Regions from separate parts of the Cupriavidus sp. C2SS-8b genome, predicted to be linked through region 1. Evidence: predicted binding sites of a transcription regulator. Region 1 holds the regulator's gene; the other holds the start of a gene.

Evidence for each region. The regulator FNR, encoded in region 1, switches genes on or off when oxygen is low (the NO sensors DNR and NnrR bind a similar motif). The targets are predictions, from matches to a motif close to TTGATNNNNATCAA.
Region 2: a site for FNR is predicted at 5,465-5,478, ahead of ubiU (ubiquinone anaerobic biosynthesis protein UbiU). Genes of this name have one in related genera too.

What each region holds. Positions count from the first base shown of each region.
Region 1 covers NZ_CP172716.1:2,135,519-2,143,051, reverse strand. Annotated here, with positions in the region: gene ccoN (cytochrome-c oxidase, cbb3-type subunit I) at 1-1,165, shown strand, start outside; gene ccoO (cytochrome-c oxidase, cbb3-type subunit II) at 1,184-1,846, shown strand; gene ACIGJB_RS09915 (cbb3-type cytochrome oxidase subunit 3) at 1,850-2,014, shown strand; gene ccoP (cytochrome-c oxidase, cbb3-type subunit III) at 2,017-2,931, shown strand; gene ccoG (cytochrome c oxidase accessory protein CcoG) at 2,981-4,453, shown strand; gene ACIGJB_RS09900 (FixH family protein) at 4,537-4,752, shown strand; gene ACIGJB_RS09895 (hypothetical protein) at 4,749-4,994, shown strand; gene fnr (fumarate/nitrate reduction transcriptional regulator Fnr) at 5,041-5,766, opposite strand; gene ACIGJB_RS09885 (sulfite exporter TauE/SafE family protein) at 5,846-6,601, shown strand; gene scpB (SMC-Scp complex subunit ScpB) at 7,149-7,533, shown strand, end outside.
Region 2 covers NZ_CP172717.1:80,334-87,866, reverse strand. Annotated here, with positions in the region: gene ACIGJB_RS17385 (nitric-oxide reductase large subunit) at 1-416, opposite strand, end outside; gene ytfE (iron-sulfur cluster repair protein YtfE) at 455-1,132, opposite strand; gene norR (nitric oxide reductase transcriptional regulator NorR) at 1,276-2,841, shown strand; gene ubiT (ubiquinone anaerobic biosynthesis accessory factor UbiT) at 2,879-3,343, opposite strand; gene ACIGJB_RS17365 (U32 family peptidase) at 3,340-4,254, opposite strand; gene ubiU (ubiquinone anaerobic biosynthesis protein UbiU) at 4,284-5,312, opposite strand; gene ACIGJB_RS17355 (NAD(P)H-dependent flavin oxidoreductase) at 5,569-6,750, shown strand; gene ACIGJB_RS17350 (Crp/Fnr family transcriptional regulator) at 6,681-7,451, opposite strand; gene ACIGJB_RS17345 (hypothetical protein) at 7,444-7,533, opposite strand, start outside.

The sequences.
Region 1 (7,533 bases):
CGGTCCGCTTGCTGCCTTTACGTTCTGGGGCTGGCAACTGGTGATCGTCGCGGCGGCTATCACGCTGCCGCTGGGTATCACCAGCTCGAAGGAATACGCCGAACTGGAATGGCCGATCGACTTGCTGATCACGGCCGTCTGGGTGGCCTACGCCGTGGTCTTCTTCGGCACCATCGTCAAGCGCAAGACCCGGCATATCTACGTTGCCAACTGGTTCTTCGGCGCGTACATCCTGACCATTGCCATCCTGCACATCGTCAACAACATCGAAATGCCGGTGTCGATGTGGAAGTCCTATTCCGCTTATGCCGGCGTGCAGGACGCGATGATCCAGTGGTGGTACGGCCATAACGCCGTGGGCTTCTTCCTGACCACCAGCTTCCTTGGCATGATGTACTACTTCATCCCGAAGCAGGCGGAACGGCCCATCTATTCGTATCGCCTGTCGATCGTCCACTTCTGGGCGCTGAACTTCACGTACATGTGGGCCGGCCCCCACCACCTGCAGTACACCGCGCTGCCTGACTGGGCACAGTCGCTGGGCATGGTGTTCTCGCTGATTCTGCTGGCTCCGTCCTGGGGCGGCATGATCAACGGCATCATGACGCTGTCGGGCGCCTGGCACAAGCTGCGCACCGACCCGATCCTGAAATTCCTGGTGGTGGCGCTGTCGTTCTATGGCATGGCCACGTTCGAAGGCTCGATGATGTCGATCAAGACCGTCAACGCGCTCTCGCACTACACGGACTGGACGATTGGTCACGTGCACTCGGGCGCGCTGGGCTGGGTGGCGATGATTTCGATCGGCTCGCTCTACTACCTGATTCCGCGCCTGTTCGGCGAGAAACAGATGTACAGCGTGCGGCTGATCGAGTGGCATTTCTGGATCGCCACCATCGGCGTGGTGCTCTATATCGCTTCGATGTGGATCGCCGGTGTGATGGAAGGGTTGATGTGGCGCGCCACGCAGCCGGACGGCACGCTGACCTACGCGTTCGTTGAAGCGGTCAAGGCCAAGTACCCGTTCTACCTGATCCGTCTGCTGGGCGGCATCTGCTTCCTGTCCGGCATGCTGCTGATGGCCTATAACGTCGCGAAAACCATCATCGGCAAGCGTGCAGTGGATGCGCCGATCCCGGCCAGCATTCCTGCCTCTGCCCATTGATCCATCAGGATAGAAACGATGTCCGAAAAACAAAGCTTCTTTTCCCACGAAACGCTGGAGAAGAACATCGGCTGGCTGATCATCTGCACGATCCTGGTGGTCAGCATTGCCGGCCTGGTGCAGATCGTGCCGCTGTTCTTCCAGCATTCCACCACCAAGCCCGATGTCGGGATCAAGCCGTATTCGCCGCTTCGGCTGATGGGCCGCGATATCTACATCCGCGAGGGTTGTGTCGGCTGCCATTCGCAGCAGGTCCGTACGCTGCAGGCCGAGACCGAGCGCTATGGCCATTTCTCGACGGCGGGTGAATCGGTCTACGACCATCCGTTCCTGTGGGGCTCCAAGCGCACCGGGCCCGACCTGGCGCGCGTCGGTGGCCGCTACTCCGATGACTGGCAACGCATTCACCTGCGCAATCCGCGCGATGTCGTGCCGGAATCGGTGATGCCGTCCTATCCGTGGCTCGAAAAGGCTCAACTGCCGACCGATGATATCCAGGCCCGCATGCGCGCACTGGTGCGACTGGGTGTGCCGTACACCGAGGCGGAAATCGCCAAGGCGCCTGAAGAGCTCAAGGACAAGAGCGAAGAAGATGCGCTGGTCGCCTACCTGCAAGGATTGGGCACCAACCGTCGCAATGTGCGTGTGGACGCGGCCGCAGCCGCGCCCGCGAAGGAGTAAGTCATGGCGATGCTGACTGCTTTTGCCACGGTCGTGTCGATGGTCGTGTTCCTGGGCATCTGCTGGTGGGCCTGGTCGAATGGCCGGCAAGCCGCCAACCAGGAGTCCGCCATGCTGCCGTTCGCACTGCCTGACGAGACCCACACAACATCGAGCCGGAATACCTAGTCATGAGCGATTTCTTTTCCGATTTCTGGAGCTACTACATCGCTGCCATCGCGCTCGTCGGCATCGTCTGGTGCGTGTGGCTGCTTTTTTCCCAACGCAAGGTCACCAAGGTTGCCAACGCCGGTGATGACACCGGCCATGTCTGGGACGGCGATCTGCGCGAGCTGAACAACCCGTTGCCACGCTGGTGGATGTGGATGTTCCTGCTGGCCTGTATCTTCGGCCTGGTCTACCTGGTCCTCTATCCTGGACTCGGCTCGTATGCGGGCGTGTTGAAAACTTCGACGCAAGTCGAACTGGCCGCGCATCAGCAGGCACAGGAAAAGCTGCAGCACGATGTCTACGCCAAATACCTGAATATGGACGTCAAGCAGGTGGCAGCAGACCCCCAGGCCCGCGAGATTGGCCAGCGCCTGTTCCTGAACTACTGCGCGCAATGCCATGGCTCGGACGCACGCGGCAGCCGGGGCTTTCCGAACCTGACGGACCACGACTGGCTCTATGGCGGTGAACCCGAGACGATCCAGCAGACCATCACGAAGGGCCGCAATGGCATGATGCCGCCGTTTGCCTCGACCATCGATGGCAAGCTCGCAGCGGATGTGGCGCAATATGTGCGATCGTTGTCGGGCCTGTCGTTCGACCCGATCCGGGCATCGCGCGGCGAGAGCACGTTCAAGTCCACCTGTGCGGCGTGCCATGGTGCGACCGGCAAGGGCAATCAGGCCCTCGGCGCGCCGAACCTGTCCGATAACGTGTGGCTGTATGGCAGTTCGGAGGGCAGTATTGTCGAGGCCATCCTGAAGGGCCACAACAACCACATGCCGGCGCACGAAGAGATCCTGACGCCGGAGCGTATCCGTATGCTGACGGCCTATGTCTGGGGCCTTTCCAATACCGGAGGCTCAGGACAATGATCACCGACTCAGGCACGGGGTGCGCCATGGCGTCTGAAGGAGCGCGCGCATGAACGCCCCCGGGACAGAACCTCTGGCCCGCACGGCCGGCCCGCAAGGGCCGGCGTCGTCGCCTGTCGAATCCTCCGACGAAACGCTCTACGAGGTTCGACGCAAGATATACCCCCGCTCGGTGACGGGCGCGTTCTCCAACTGGCGGGTCTGGATGGTACTCCTGACCCAGCTCATCTACTACGGCACGCCCTGGCTGCAATGGAATGGCAGACAGGCCGTGCTGTTCGACCTTGGCGCCCGCAAGTTCTATATCTTCGGACTGGTGCTTTGGCCGCAGGATGTCATCTATCTTGCCGTCCTGCTGGTGATCTCCGCGCTGGCGCTGTTCTTGTTCACGGCCATTGCGGGGCGGCTCTTCTGTGGCTATGCGTGTCCACAGACGGTCTACACCGAAATATTCATGTGGATCGAGCGGCATGTCGAAGGCGACCGTTTCGCGCGGATCCGTCTGGATGGCGATCCGTGGAGCTTGCGCAAATTTCGCCTGAAGGCGACCAAGCACTCGCTGTGGATACTGGTCGCGCTGTGGACGGGCTTCACGTTCATTGGTTACTTCGCGCCGATACGCGAGCTTGGCGGTCAGGTCCTGAGCTTCTCGCTGGGGCCGTGGCAGGCGTTCTGGATGCTCTTTTACGCCTTCGCGACGTGGGGCAATGCGGGCTTCATGCGCGAGCAGGTGTGCAAGTACATGTGCCCGTATGCGCGATTCCAGAGTGTGATGGTCGATCGGGACACCTATGTGGTGACCTACGACGTCGGGCGCGGCGAGCCGCGCGGGAGCCGGTCGCGCAAGGTGGATCATCATCAGGCCGGGCTTGGTGACTGCGTCAACTGCAGCATTTGCGTGCAGGTGTGTCCGACAGGCATTGATATCCGTGACGGGCTGCAGTACGAGTGCATTGGTTGCGGCGCCTGCATCGATGCCTGCAATCAGGTCATGGACAAGATGGACTACCCGCGCGGGCTGATCCGGTACACGTCCGAGAACGCCATGCGCAAGGCACTGTCAGCCGCGGTGGCCCGCAAGCGGCTGGTGCGGCCGCGGACCATCATCTACTCGGTCATCTGGCTGGTGATGGTGGCGGGTTTCGTGGCGTCGCTAGCGCTGCGCACGCCGTTGAAGGTCGACATCATCCGCGATCGCGGGGCGTTGGGGCGTGAGGTGGATGGACGCTGGATCGAGAACGTCTATCGACTGCAGTTGATCAACACCACCGAGGCACCCATGCGCATCAGCGTGCGGGCCGAAAGTGACGATCTGAAGAACCTGACGGTCGAGTACGATCCCGACGCGAAGGCCCTGGCGCCGACGTCGAACAAGCTGGTGCCGATCCGGATTCGCGTGCCGATCGACGATGCCGCGCAAGGTACGCACAAGATCAGCGTGACGGTGACAAGCGAAGGTTCGGGGCAGGGTAGTGCGCAAATCAGGCAATCTACCAGTTTCATCGTGCCGCGCAATTTGTGATGCTAAGGGCGGTGCAGCGCATTGGCGCTGTGCCGGTCCAACCGCGAGCGCCTCGGTGAGGCGCCGACGAAGGGGGCAAGACGATGCAAGAAAGCAATCCGTGGTGGAAGGAGCCGTGGCCGTGGCTGCTGATGAGCGGCCCGTTGCTGGCCATAGTGGCTTGCGGCGTGACCATCTGGCTGGCTTCCACCCATCCTGACCGGCCGGTGGTCGAAGGCGTGTCCCGGCATGGCCTGGTCGTCGAGAAGGCGGAAGGGATCCCTGGCAATGCCAAGGCACCGCAAGCGAGGCGGCCATGAGGCTGCGCTGGCTGATGTGGGTACTGTGGCCGGCGTTCCTGATGGCCGGGGTGGCCACGGCAACGGTGTTTTCTGTGGTGGATCCCGGAGATCTGAATTTCTTCGGCCAGCCGATCGAGGCGTCGCGAGAGGCTATCTATACGATCGGGTTCTTGCTGGCCTGGGTATTCTGCGCGTTGTCCAGCGGACTGACGCTCTACACCATGCCGACGAAGCTCAGCGAAACGGACGAACTGGAGTGATTGGGCTGAAGCGGACCGCCTTGCCAGACAAGGCGGTCAGACCGCCTCAGCAGGAGCGGCTGTAGACTTGCTTGATGCCTTCCATGTCGACGAGCTTGACGTGGCGTTGACGGATCTGGATCAGGCCGGCCTCGGCGAATCGCGAGAACAGTCGGCTGACCGTTTCGAGTTTCAATCCGAGATAGCTGCCGATTTCTTCCCGGCTCATGCGCATGACGAACTCGGTCGACGAATACCCGCGTGCGGACAGGCGCTCTGACAGGTTGATCAGGAACGCGGCAAGGCGCTCTTCGGCACGCATGGACCCCAGCGTGACGAGCATGAGTTGATCATGCGATATTTCCTTACCCATCAGTCGCAGGAACTGCTGCTGCAGCGATGGCAGATCCATGGACAGCGCCTGAAGATCGGCCATGCGTACGACGCATACTTCCGTGTCTTCAAGCGCGGTGGCATCCGAGGCGTGCTGCATTTCACCCAGGCCGTCGAGGCCGACCACTTCGCCAGGCAAATGGAAGCCGGTGATTTGCGAGCGGCCGTCTTCCGTGGTGACATGCGTCTTCAGGGTGCCGAAGCGAATGGCATAAACCGCAGTCAGCGGATCGCCCATGCGGTACAGGGTTTCGCCCTTGTGGACACGGACGCGCTCTTGCACCAGGGTATCCATCTTTTGCAGATCCTGCTGGCTCATGCCCACCGGCAGGCACAGTTGCCCCATGCCGCAAGTGGAGCAACGGGGCGACATCTCGGTGACGGGGATGGATGTTAGCAATTGGAACCTGCAAGGAATGAGCGGCGAGGGCGCAATGCATGCATTTTAACGCGCGATGTGATGCGGTAGGGAGTTGCAATTGACTTTTGGTGTGCTTCTCAGTGTTTTCATGCTTGCCTTGCTGGGGGGCTTTCATTGCGCTGCCATGTGCGGTGGCGTTGCCCTCGCAGTCGAGCAGCGCGCCGCGGGCGTGCCGATTGCCGTGGTGCGGCGTCCCCAAGACTGGCTCCTGGAGTTGCTGGTGATGCATGTCGGCCGGATTTCCACCTACATGCTGCTCGGTGCGATGCTGGGGGCGGTGGGGGCGACGGCCTGGCGTCAGGATTACCTGCCCGTTCAACGGTGGCTATTCGGCGCCGGGAGCGCCATGCTGCTGGTATCTGGCTGGCGCCTGATACGCGGCGAAGCGTTTTCCATCGTGTGGCTGGAAAGGTTTGGCGCGCGCGCGGGGGCCGCCATTGCCGGAAGCTTCGGCCGGCTTCGCCGCAAAACTCCGGCGACGGCGGCGCGAAGCGGTGGTCTGGTGCGCCGCTATGGCATGGGCATGGCGTGGGGGCTCGTGCCCTGTGGCATGGTCTACGGTGCGCTTGCCCTCGCGTTACTGGCCGGCAATGCGCCCTCGGGAGCACTGGTAATGGGCGCGTTCGGGCTTGGCACGTTACCGAATTTGCTGGCGCTATCCAGCTTTTCGGGGCTGCTGCGCGCTTGGGCGCGCCGCCGTTGGGTCAGGATGGGGGCTGGATTGGCGGTCATGGTCTTCGGCGGCCTGGGAATCGGTCGAGCGGTGTTATTGCCACATTCGCTGGCCGAGCATGGTTTCTGCCTGGTGTTTTGAAGCCACCGTGAGGGCGCGGGAGTGCGCGGTGGTTGCAGGCGGATGCGGGAATGCCATACAATCGCCTGCATTGCGGTATCGCGCGGCGTGTTTCCGAGCGGCGCCTGGCAGCCCTTCCAAAAAAGGGGCGCGTCCGGGGTTTCGGGCAATGAGCCGACATTTCGGCGCCGAACCCTTCCGCAGTCCATCCGGTTCATAATATCTGTTCAAAAGTCCGGCTGGCTCTGCGACCGAGGTGCGGTCATTGCTGGCCCTGATCCCGATATTCGTTTTTCTTGCGGCCCAGGCGGACGTTCGCCGGAAGCCATGTCCGCCCATGTGGGCGCGTGCAAGAGGTTCGTGCACTGGTACTTGCCGGTGACCGGGCAATCTCCTGCTGGAACACACCCGGCAAATCGAAGCAAAAGAAGGTGCACGGTCTCGAAGCGAAACGCTTTCGGGTTTGCTGCGCGATGAGATGGCGGTGGCAATCGCACCGTTGAATCCACAATGTCCAGGGCTCCGGATTCGTCCCTGAGCAGGTGCAAAGACAGGCTGCACACCCAACATGAATACCCAAGAGGCGAAGATCGTCCTCGAGACTGCGCTGATCTGTGCGCAGGAGCCCTTGCGCGTGAGCGACCTGCGTCGTCTGTTTGCAGACGATGTCGGCGCGGACACTGTCCGGGTCCTGCTTGATGAGTTGCGCCAGGACTGGCGCCAGCGCGGGGTCGAGTTGGTGGCACTGGCCAGCGGCTGGCGTTTCCAGAGCCGGCCTGAGATGCGGGAATACCTCGATCGGCTCAATCCCGAGAAGCCTCCCAAGTATTCGCGGGCCGTCATGGAAACGTTGGCGATCATTGCTTATCGTCAGCCGGTAACGCGTGGCGACATCGAGGAAATCCGTGGTGTGACGGTTAGCACGGAGGTGGTCAAGAAACTGGAAGACCGCG
Region 2 (7,533 bases), on a different replicon from region 1:
AGCACGGTGGTCTGCGGATCGGCGTTGTTGCCGCGGTATTCGGCGCGCAACTGTTCGCGCAGCGCGGCTTGCGACGGGCCGTCAAGCTTGGCGTACGGCCGGCTGTACTGCTGCTGCGCGGCCAGGTCCAGCCAGGCGGTCAGCTCGCGGTGCAGCCAGTCGGCGGTCCAGTCCGGCGCCTGGTAGGCACCGTGGCCCCAGATGGAACCAAGCTGCATGCCGCCGACCGATTGCCACGCGGTCTGGCCGTCGAGGATGTCCTCGCCGGTGAACAGCGTGCGGCCATCACTGACTACCACCTTGGCCGGCATGGGCGGCGCTTGCCGATAAACCTCGACACCGTAGTAGCCGAGCAGGGAGAACGTGACCACCAGCACGGCGATCAGCAGGAACCAGAGTCTGCGATAGGGACCCATGATAAGGCTCGCTTTATTGGGGATATGTTGGCGTTGGCTCAGTCGTTGGCGGCTTGCGTGGCAGCCGGCTCGAACAGGATGTTGTTTTCCAGGTGGATGTGTTCCATCAGGTCTTCGCGCAGCGTGCGCAGGCCCAGGTACAGCGCCCGCCAGGTATTGCACGCCGCGCGCGGCAGCGTGATGTCGTTGGTCAGCGCGGCCAGGCGCTGCAGCGCTTCGCCGTGGTCGTCATGCTCCATGCGCATCACCGAGATCGGCGCGGCGGCGGCGGCCTGCATCCCGCGCGCCAGGATCGGGAACAGCACCAGCTCTTCCTTCTGCATATGCCCTTCCAGTTCGTCGCGCATGACCACCAGGTGGTCGGCCAGGCCCAGCGGACAATCGGGCCGGTCGCCGTGCACGTGCTCCACGCGGCGGGCCAGGCGGATCAGTTCCGGCAGCTGCTCGCGATGGCGCTCATGGAAGCGCGTGAGGATGTGGGCGATCAGCGAGGCCGGCGGCACGGCGCCCCAGTCGGTCTGCACCGGCTCGCTGTCGCGCTGCAGCGTCTCCAGGCGAGTTTCGATGGTTTCGGCATCCAGGCCCTTGGCGGCCGCGGCATCGCGCAGCGTCTGCTTGCCGCCGCAGCAGAAGTCGAGGTCATAGTCGTGGAAGATGCCCGTGGCACCCGGAATACGGCGGGCCAGCTGGCCCAGAGGCTGGTCTTGCAAGCGCATGATGTGCTCCTTCTCGAATGGATCGCACATCACTACGCGAGTATCGTGCCAGCTTTTTACTTCATATAAATCATTGACTTACCAAAACGACGGTATAATTCACCCATTTTGAACCGCGGTTGTTTTTACCGTTTAAGGTGTTTATGACCCTGAATCAGCGGGATATTTATACCGAGCTGCTGTCCGATGTGCTGGCGGAGCTGCCGCATGCCGTGCGCCTGCAGCGGCTGGTCAGCGCATTGCGCGCGTACTTCGGCTGTGGCGCCGTGGCCTTGCTGCGGCTCGAAGAAGAACACCTGCGTCCGGTGGCCGTGGACGGGCTGGTGCGCGACGCGCTCGGACGCCGCTTTGCGGTCGGCCTGCATCCGCGCCTCGGCGCCATCCTGGCGCGGCGCGGCGTCACGTGTTTCCACCATGACAGCGTGCTGCCCGACCCTTATGACGGCCTCATCGACGAGCACGTGGGCGAGCCACTGCCGGTGCATGACTGCATGGGCATCAGGCTGGAACTCGATAGCCGCGCATGGGGCGTGCTCACGCTCGACGCGCTGCAGGTCGGCACCTTCGACGATGCCGCGCAGGCCGAGCTGGACGGACTGACGCTGCTGGTCGAGACCGCCATCCGCACCACGCGGCTGGAAGCCGATATCCGCGCGCTGCAACTGTCGCGCGGCAAGACGCCCGACAACGAGCTGCCAGCCGACGAGAGCGAGATCGTCGGGCAGAGCGAGGCCATCACCGGGCTGCTGCACGAGCTGGACGTGGTGGCGGATTCGGAGTTGCCGGTGCTGCTGCTCGGCGAAACCGGCGTCGGCAAGGAGTTGTTCGCGCACCGGCTGCATCGCCTGTCGCGCCGAAGCCAACGTCCGCTGGTCCACGTGAATTGCGCCGCGCTGCCGGAATCGCTTGCGGAAAGCGAGCTGTTCGGCCATGTCAAGGGCGCGTTCTCGGGCGCCACGGGCGAACGGCCCGGCCGCTTCGAAGCGGCAGATGGCGGCACGCTGTTCCTCGATGAAGTCGGCGAGCTGCCGCTGGCCATCCAGGCCAAGCTGCTGCGCACGCTGCAGAACGGCGAGATCCAGCGCCTGGGCTCCGACAAGCCGCGCCGCGTCGATGTGCGCGTGATCGCCGCCACCAACCGCAACCTGCGCGACCATGTGCGCGACGGCTCGTTCCGCGCGGACCTGTACCACCGGCTGTCGGTCTACCCGATCCCGATTCCGCCGCTGCGCGAGCGCGGCAATGACGTGCTGCTGCTGGCCGGGCGCTTCCTGGAACTGAACCGCGCGCGGCTCGGCATGCGCAGCCTGCGGCTGTCGCCGGCCGCGCAGGATGCGCTGCGCCGCTACCGCTGGCCCGGCAATGTGCGCGAACTGGAGCATGTGGTCAGCCGCGCGGCGCTGCGCTCCGTGAGCCGCGGCGCCAACCGCAATGACATCGTGACGCTGGAGCCCGACCTGCTCGACCTGGATAGCCTGGCGGCCCCGCCGGATGCGTCCACACCGGTTGCCCATGGCACGGAAGCCGTACGCCCCCACGTGGCGCTGGCAGCCGGCGCCACGCTGCGCGACGCCGTCGAGCAGACCCAGCGCGACTGCATCGAACAAGCGCTGCACGCGCAGCAGGGCAACTGGGCCCAGGCCGCGCGCCAGCTCGGCATCGACGCCAGCAATCTGCACAAGCTGGCGAAGCGGCTCGGGTGCAAATAGGCGGCTCGGCCATGACGGTGCGCAAGCCGCCTGCGCATCAGCGATGCCCTGTCTCCGGCGCCGCCACGCCCAGCCCCGCGGCCAGCCGCGACACCAGCGGTTCCAGCCATGGCGGCCGCGGTGCCGCGTCCAGCCAGTACTTCACTTCGAGCCCGAGCGCGGTATCGCCGCTGATCACCAGCTTGCGCTGGAAAAACAGCGTATCGGTATCGCACTGTCCCGCCAGCAGGCGCAGGTAGTCGGGCACGCGGGCGCGCAGCGTCAGCTCGGGCTCCCCGGCGCCGCGGCCGGCCGAGCGGAAGCGTCCCTGCTCGCAACGGAACGGCACATCCAGGCCGAGATCCTCGACAGTCAGCAGGAAGGTGTGTCCGTTCAGCGCGGCGGGCGGCTCCAGCCATCCGGCGCGGCGCGCGAGCTCCAGCGCCGAGACCAGCGGCAATGCGCGGGCCCTGGCCGGCATGCGGCGATGCACGCGGGCAAGCAGGCTTTGCAGTACGCTCATGGCCGGTCCTCCCACGTGATGCCAGGGCGTCCATGCCAATAGCCATTGCACGGTTGCGCGCCGGCCGGCATGACGCCGCTCGGCGCGGGCGCACGTTCGCCGGCGCGGATCGCCGCGAGCGCGGCCACCGCTTCCAGCGTCCCGCTCGAATGCGGGCTGACGCGGAGCATGTCGACCCCCATATGCGCCATGGCCTGCGCCTGGCCGCAAAGGTCCAGGCACGTCGCCGACTGGGTCTGGATGCCATTAAGCGTGAAGAAGTCCTGGCCTTCCCCCGTGGCGGCAACCAGGCCGTCGGGGTAGTCGAGACAACGGAATTCGCAGGCGTCCTTGCGCAGCCGGTGATGGCGCGCGGTGAAGCAGCGCGCCGAGAAGGCCAGCGGCATGCGGCCCCAAGTCAGCACCTCCAGTGCCACGCCCGCGCAACGCCCTGCCGACAGCGCGGCCAGCGTGGCGCCGTCCATCTCGACCGGCACTACGCAGCCGCGGGCGCCAAGGCTGGCAAGCCAGGCGAGCGTATCGGCGTGATAGACGTTCAGGTGCGGGCCGCCGATAAACGGGCGCCCGCCCATGCAGCGCACCGCGCCGACGTCGTTGGCCTCGACCAGGTAATCGTCCTGTTCGCAGACGCGGCGCATGCAGGCGATATCGGTGTCGGACTCGATCAGCACCGGCGTGGACAGGACCACTTCCTTACCGGCTTCGCCCAGCATCTGCGCGATTTCCAGCCAGTGCGCATGGCGCAGCTCGTGGCGGCGCGTGCAGACGGTCTCGCCGAGGTAGACCCGATCGACAGCCGAATCGGCGACGTCGGCATAGAACTGCATCACCGTCGCGCGCGGCCAGTAGTACAGCAGCGGTCCCAGCGCGATGCCGAACCGGGCCGCGCCCGGTGTGGATGATTCCCGCATCAATGACTCCGTGGTTGGATTTGCCGCGCTCATCGCCACGGCCGGTCGTAGGCGCCCTGCGTCACCTGGTCGCCTTCTGCATGGCGGCCCAGCGTGCCCTGCCATTCCTGGCGCGGCGCGAAGCGCTTCGGCTCAGCACAGGCGGCGTCGATGGCGGCGCGCAGCACGCCGACGACATCGGCCACGTAGCGCGGGCTGCGCTGGCGGCCCTCGATCTTGATCGCGGCGATGCCGATGTCGAGCAGCGCCGGCAGCAGTGACAGCGCGTTGAGGCTGGTGGGTTCTTCCAGCACGTAGCCGCGCTCGCCCTCGACCTCGAATCGCCCCTTGCACAGCGTGGGATATCCGGCCGGCTCGCCGGGCGCGTAGCTGTCGATCAGGATGCCCGACAGGCGCGCGTGCATGGTGCCGTCCTGCTCGGTCCAGCGCACCGCGTGCGCGGGCGAGCAAACGCCCTTGTTGTTGGGAGAATCCCCGGTGGCATACGAAGACAGCAGGCAGCGTCCCTCGGCCATCACGCACAGGCTGCCGAAGCCAAACACCTCCAGCTCCACGCTGGTCTGCCGCGCCAGCTTGCCGATCTGTGCAAGCGACAGCACGCGCGGCAGCACCACGCGCTTGATGTTGAAGCGCTCGCGCATCAGTTCGATGGCGTCGGCGTGCGTGGCGGAGCCCTGCACCGACAGGTGCAGCCGCAGTTGCGGGTGGCGCTGGCTCGCATAAGCCATCAGCCCGGCATCGGCCATGATGACCGCGTCGGCGCCCAGGTCCGCGGCCGCATCGACGGCGCGGTGCCACTTGGCCACTTCACCCATTTGCGGGAACGTATTGATGGCGAACAGCACCTCGCGGTGGCGCGCATGCCCCTCCGCTACGCCGGTGCGGATATCGGCCTCGGTGAAATTGAGCCCGCCGAAATTGCGGGCATTGGTGGCGTCGCGCAGGCCCAGGTAGACGGCATCGGCGCCGTGCTCCAGCGCCGCGCGCAACGCGGTCAGCGAGCCGGCAGGCGCGACCAGCTGCGGGACGCGCGCCCGCACGGAAGATGAGGTTGTCATGTCGGAAGCGCCGCTTGCGGCGCGGGAATTCGGCCAGCGCAGATGCTAGCGACGCACTTCGCGTGTGGACTTGACCACGCGCAAACCGCGCCGCAACGCCTTGCGGCATAGACCGGTCGGCCTACGCCATTGGTGCAGGGGGCGGCCGCCGCTTGACCTGAGGCAAACGCCCGCGCCGGGCGCTGTGCCACCCTTGGCCGTTCGTGCGCGGTCCGATATCGCGGGCCGCACGTAGTTTCAGATAAGCGAGACCTTCATGACAGAACATTGGCTGACACTGGCCGGGCGCCGGCTGCTGCCGATCGTCCAGGGCGGCATGGGCATCGGCATTTCCGCGCACCGCCTGGCGGGTACCGTGGCCTCGCACAACGGCGTGGGCACCATTGCCAGCATCGACCTGCGCCACCACCACCCCGACCTGCTCGCGCAAACCCGCGGCACGCGCGACAAGGCGCGCATCGAGGCTGCGAACCTCGTCGCGCTGGACCGCGAGATCCAGGCCGCACGCGAACTGTCGGGCGGGCGCGGCCTGGTCGCGGTCAACGTGATGAAAGCCGTGGGCTCGCACGCGCAACTGGTGCGCCAGGCCTGCGAAAGCGGCGCCGATGCCATCGTCATGGGCGCGGGCCTGCCGCTGGACCTGCCGGAGATGACCGCCAACTACCCGAAGATGGCGTTGATCCCGATCCTGTCGGAAGCACGCGGCATCGGCCTGGTGCTGCGCAAGTGGATGAAGAAGGGGCGGCTGCCCGATGCCATCGTGGTCGAGCACCCGGCCCATGCCGGCGGCCATCTCGGCGCGTCGACCATCCAGGACCTCGGCGAAGACCGCTTTTCGTTCGCGCGCGTGCTGGCGGAATGCCGCGAGTTGTTCCATACGCTCGGGCTCGCGTGGGACAGCGTTCCGCTGATTCTGGCCGGCGGCATCAACAGCCATGCGAAGGTGCGCCACTGGCTCGGCGAAGGCGCCGCCGCGGTGCAGCTGGGCACTGCCTTTGCGGTGACCGAGGAAGGCGACGCCCATCCGGCCTTCAAGCAGGTGCTGGCCACCGCCGGCCCCGATGACCTGCGCGAATTCACCAGCGTGGCGGGCCTGCCGGCGCGCGCGGTGCTCACGCCGTGGCTGTCACGCTACCTGTCGAGCGAAAGCCGCCTGCAGCGCCGCGCCAAGGCCCGCGACTGCCTGGAAGGCTTTGACTGCCTGCAGGCCTGCGGCCTGCGCGATGGCGTATCGCGCATCGGCCAGTTCTGCATCGACCTGAAGCTGGCGCAAGCCGTGCGCGGCGACGTGGAGCGCGGGCTGTTTTTCCGCGGCAAGGGCACGCTGCCGTTCGGCGAAGCGATCCGCCCGGTGGCGGACCTGATCCACTACCTGCTGACCGGCGAAAAGCCCACTGCCATCGCCACACCGGCGACAGAAGCCACCGTCGCGGCATGAGCGACGGCCGGGACGTCCGCGCGTGACCCGTCGTCCGCCAGGCGTCCCAGCCCTTCGGCATCGAGCAGGAAGATCTTTCCGCGCTCGAGCCGCACCAGGTTTTCGGCACAGAAGCGGCTGACCACGCGCGACAGGGTTTCGGGCGTGATGGCCAGCTTCGAGGCCATCACGCGCTGCGTACACGCCAGCCACGTGCGGCGCCCCGCGCGCGCTTCATCCCGGAGGAATCCGGCCACGCGCTGCAAGGCGTTATGCAGGCTGGTGGCCTCGATATCGCGCATCAGCGCATGCAGCCGGCCGGACAGGTTGCGCAGCAGTCGCGCGGACAGCAGCGGATCCCGGGCCATCGCCTGCCGTAGTGCGGCACTGTCGATGCAAAGCACCGTGGTGCGCGCCATCGATTGACAGTCGGCTGGCTGCGGGGCGTCGACGAACACCACGTCTTCCCCAAACACGGCACCCGGGCCAAAGGCCTCGATCGCGCGTTCCGCGCCTTTTGCGCTGCCAGCGGCGGCGGGCAGCGAAAGCTTCACCAGCCCGTCCATCACGATAAACAGCCCGCGGCAGGGTTCACCGCGGCGGAACAGGAATTCGCCCTTCTGCAGGCGCCGCTGCGTCGCCGCGGCAGCGATTGCGTCGAGCACGCGGCCATCGACGCCACGGAACAGCGGCAACCGGTCGAGCATCACGATCTCAGCCATGGTGAACTCCTTGCGCCAGTGGCTTGCGCGGCGGCAACCCGCCCCGCGCACGCATGGCGCGCATGCATCGCATTGCCTTCAG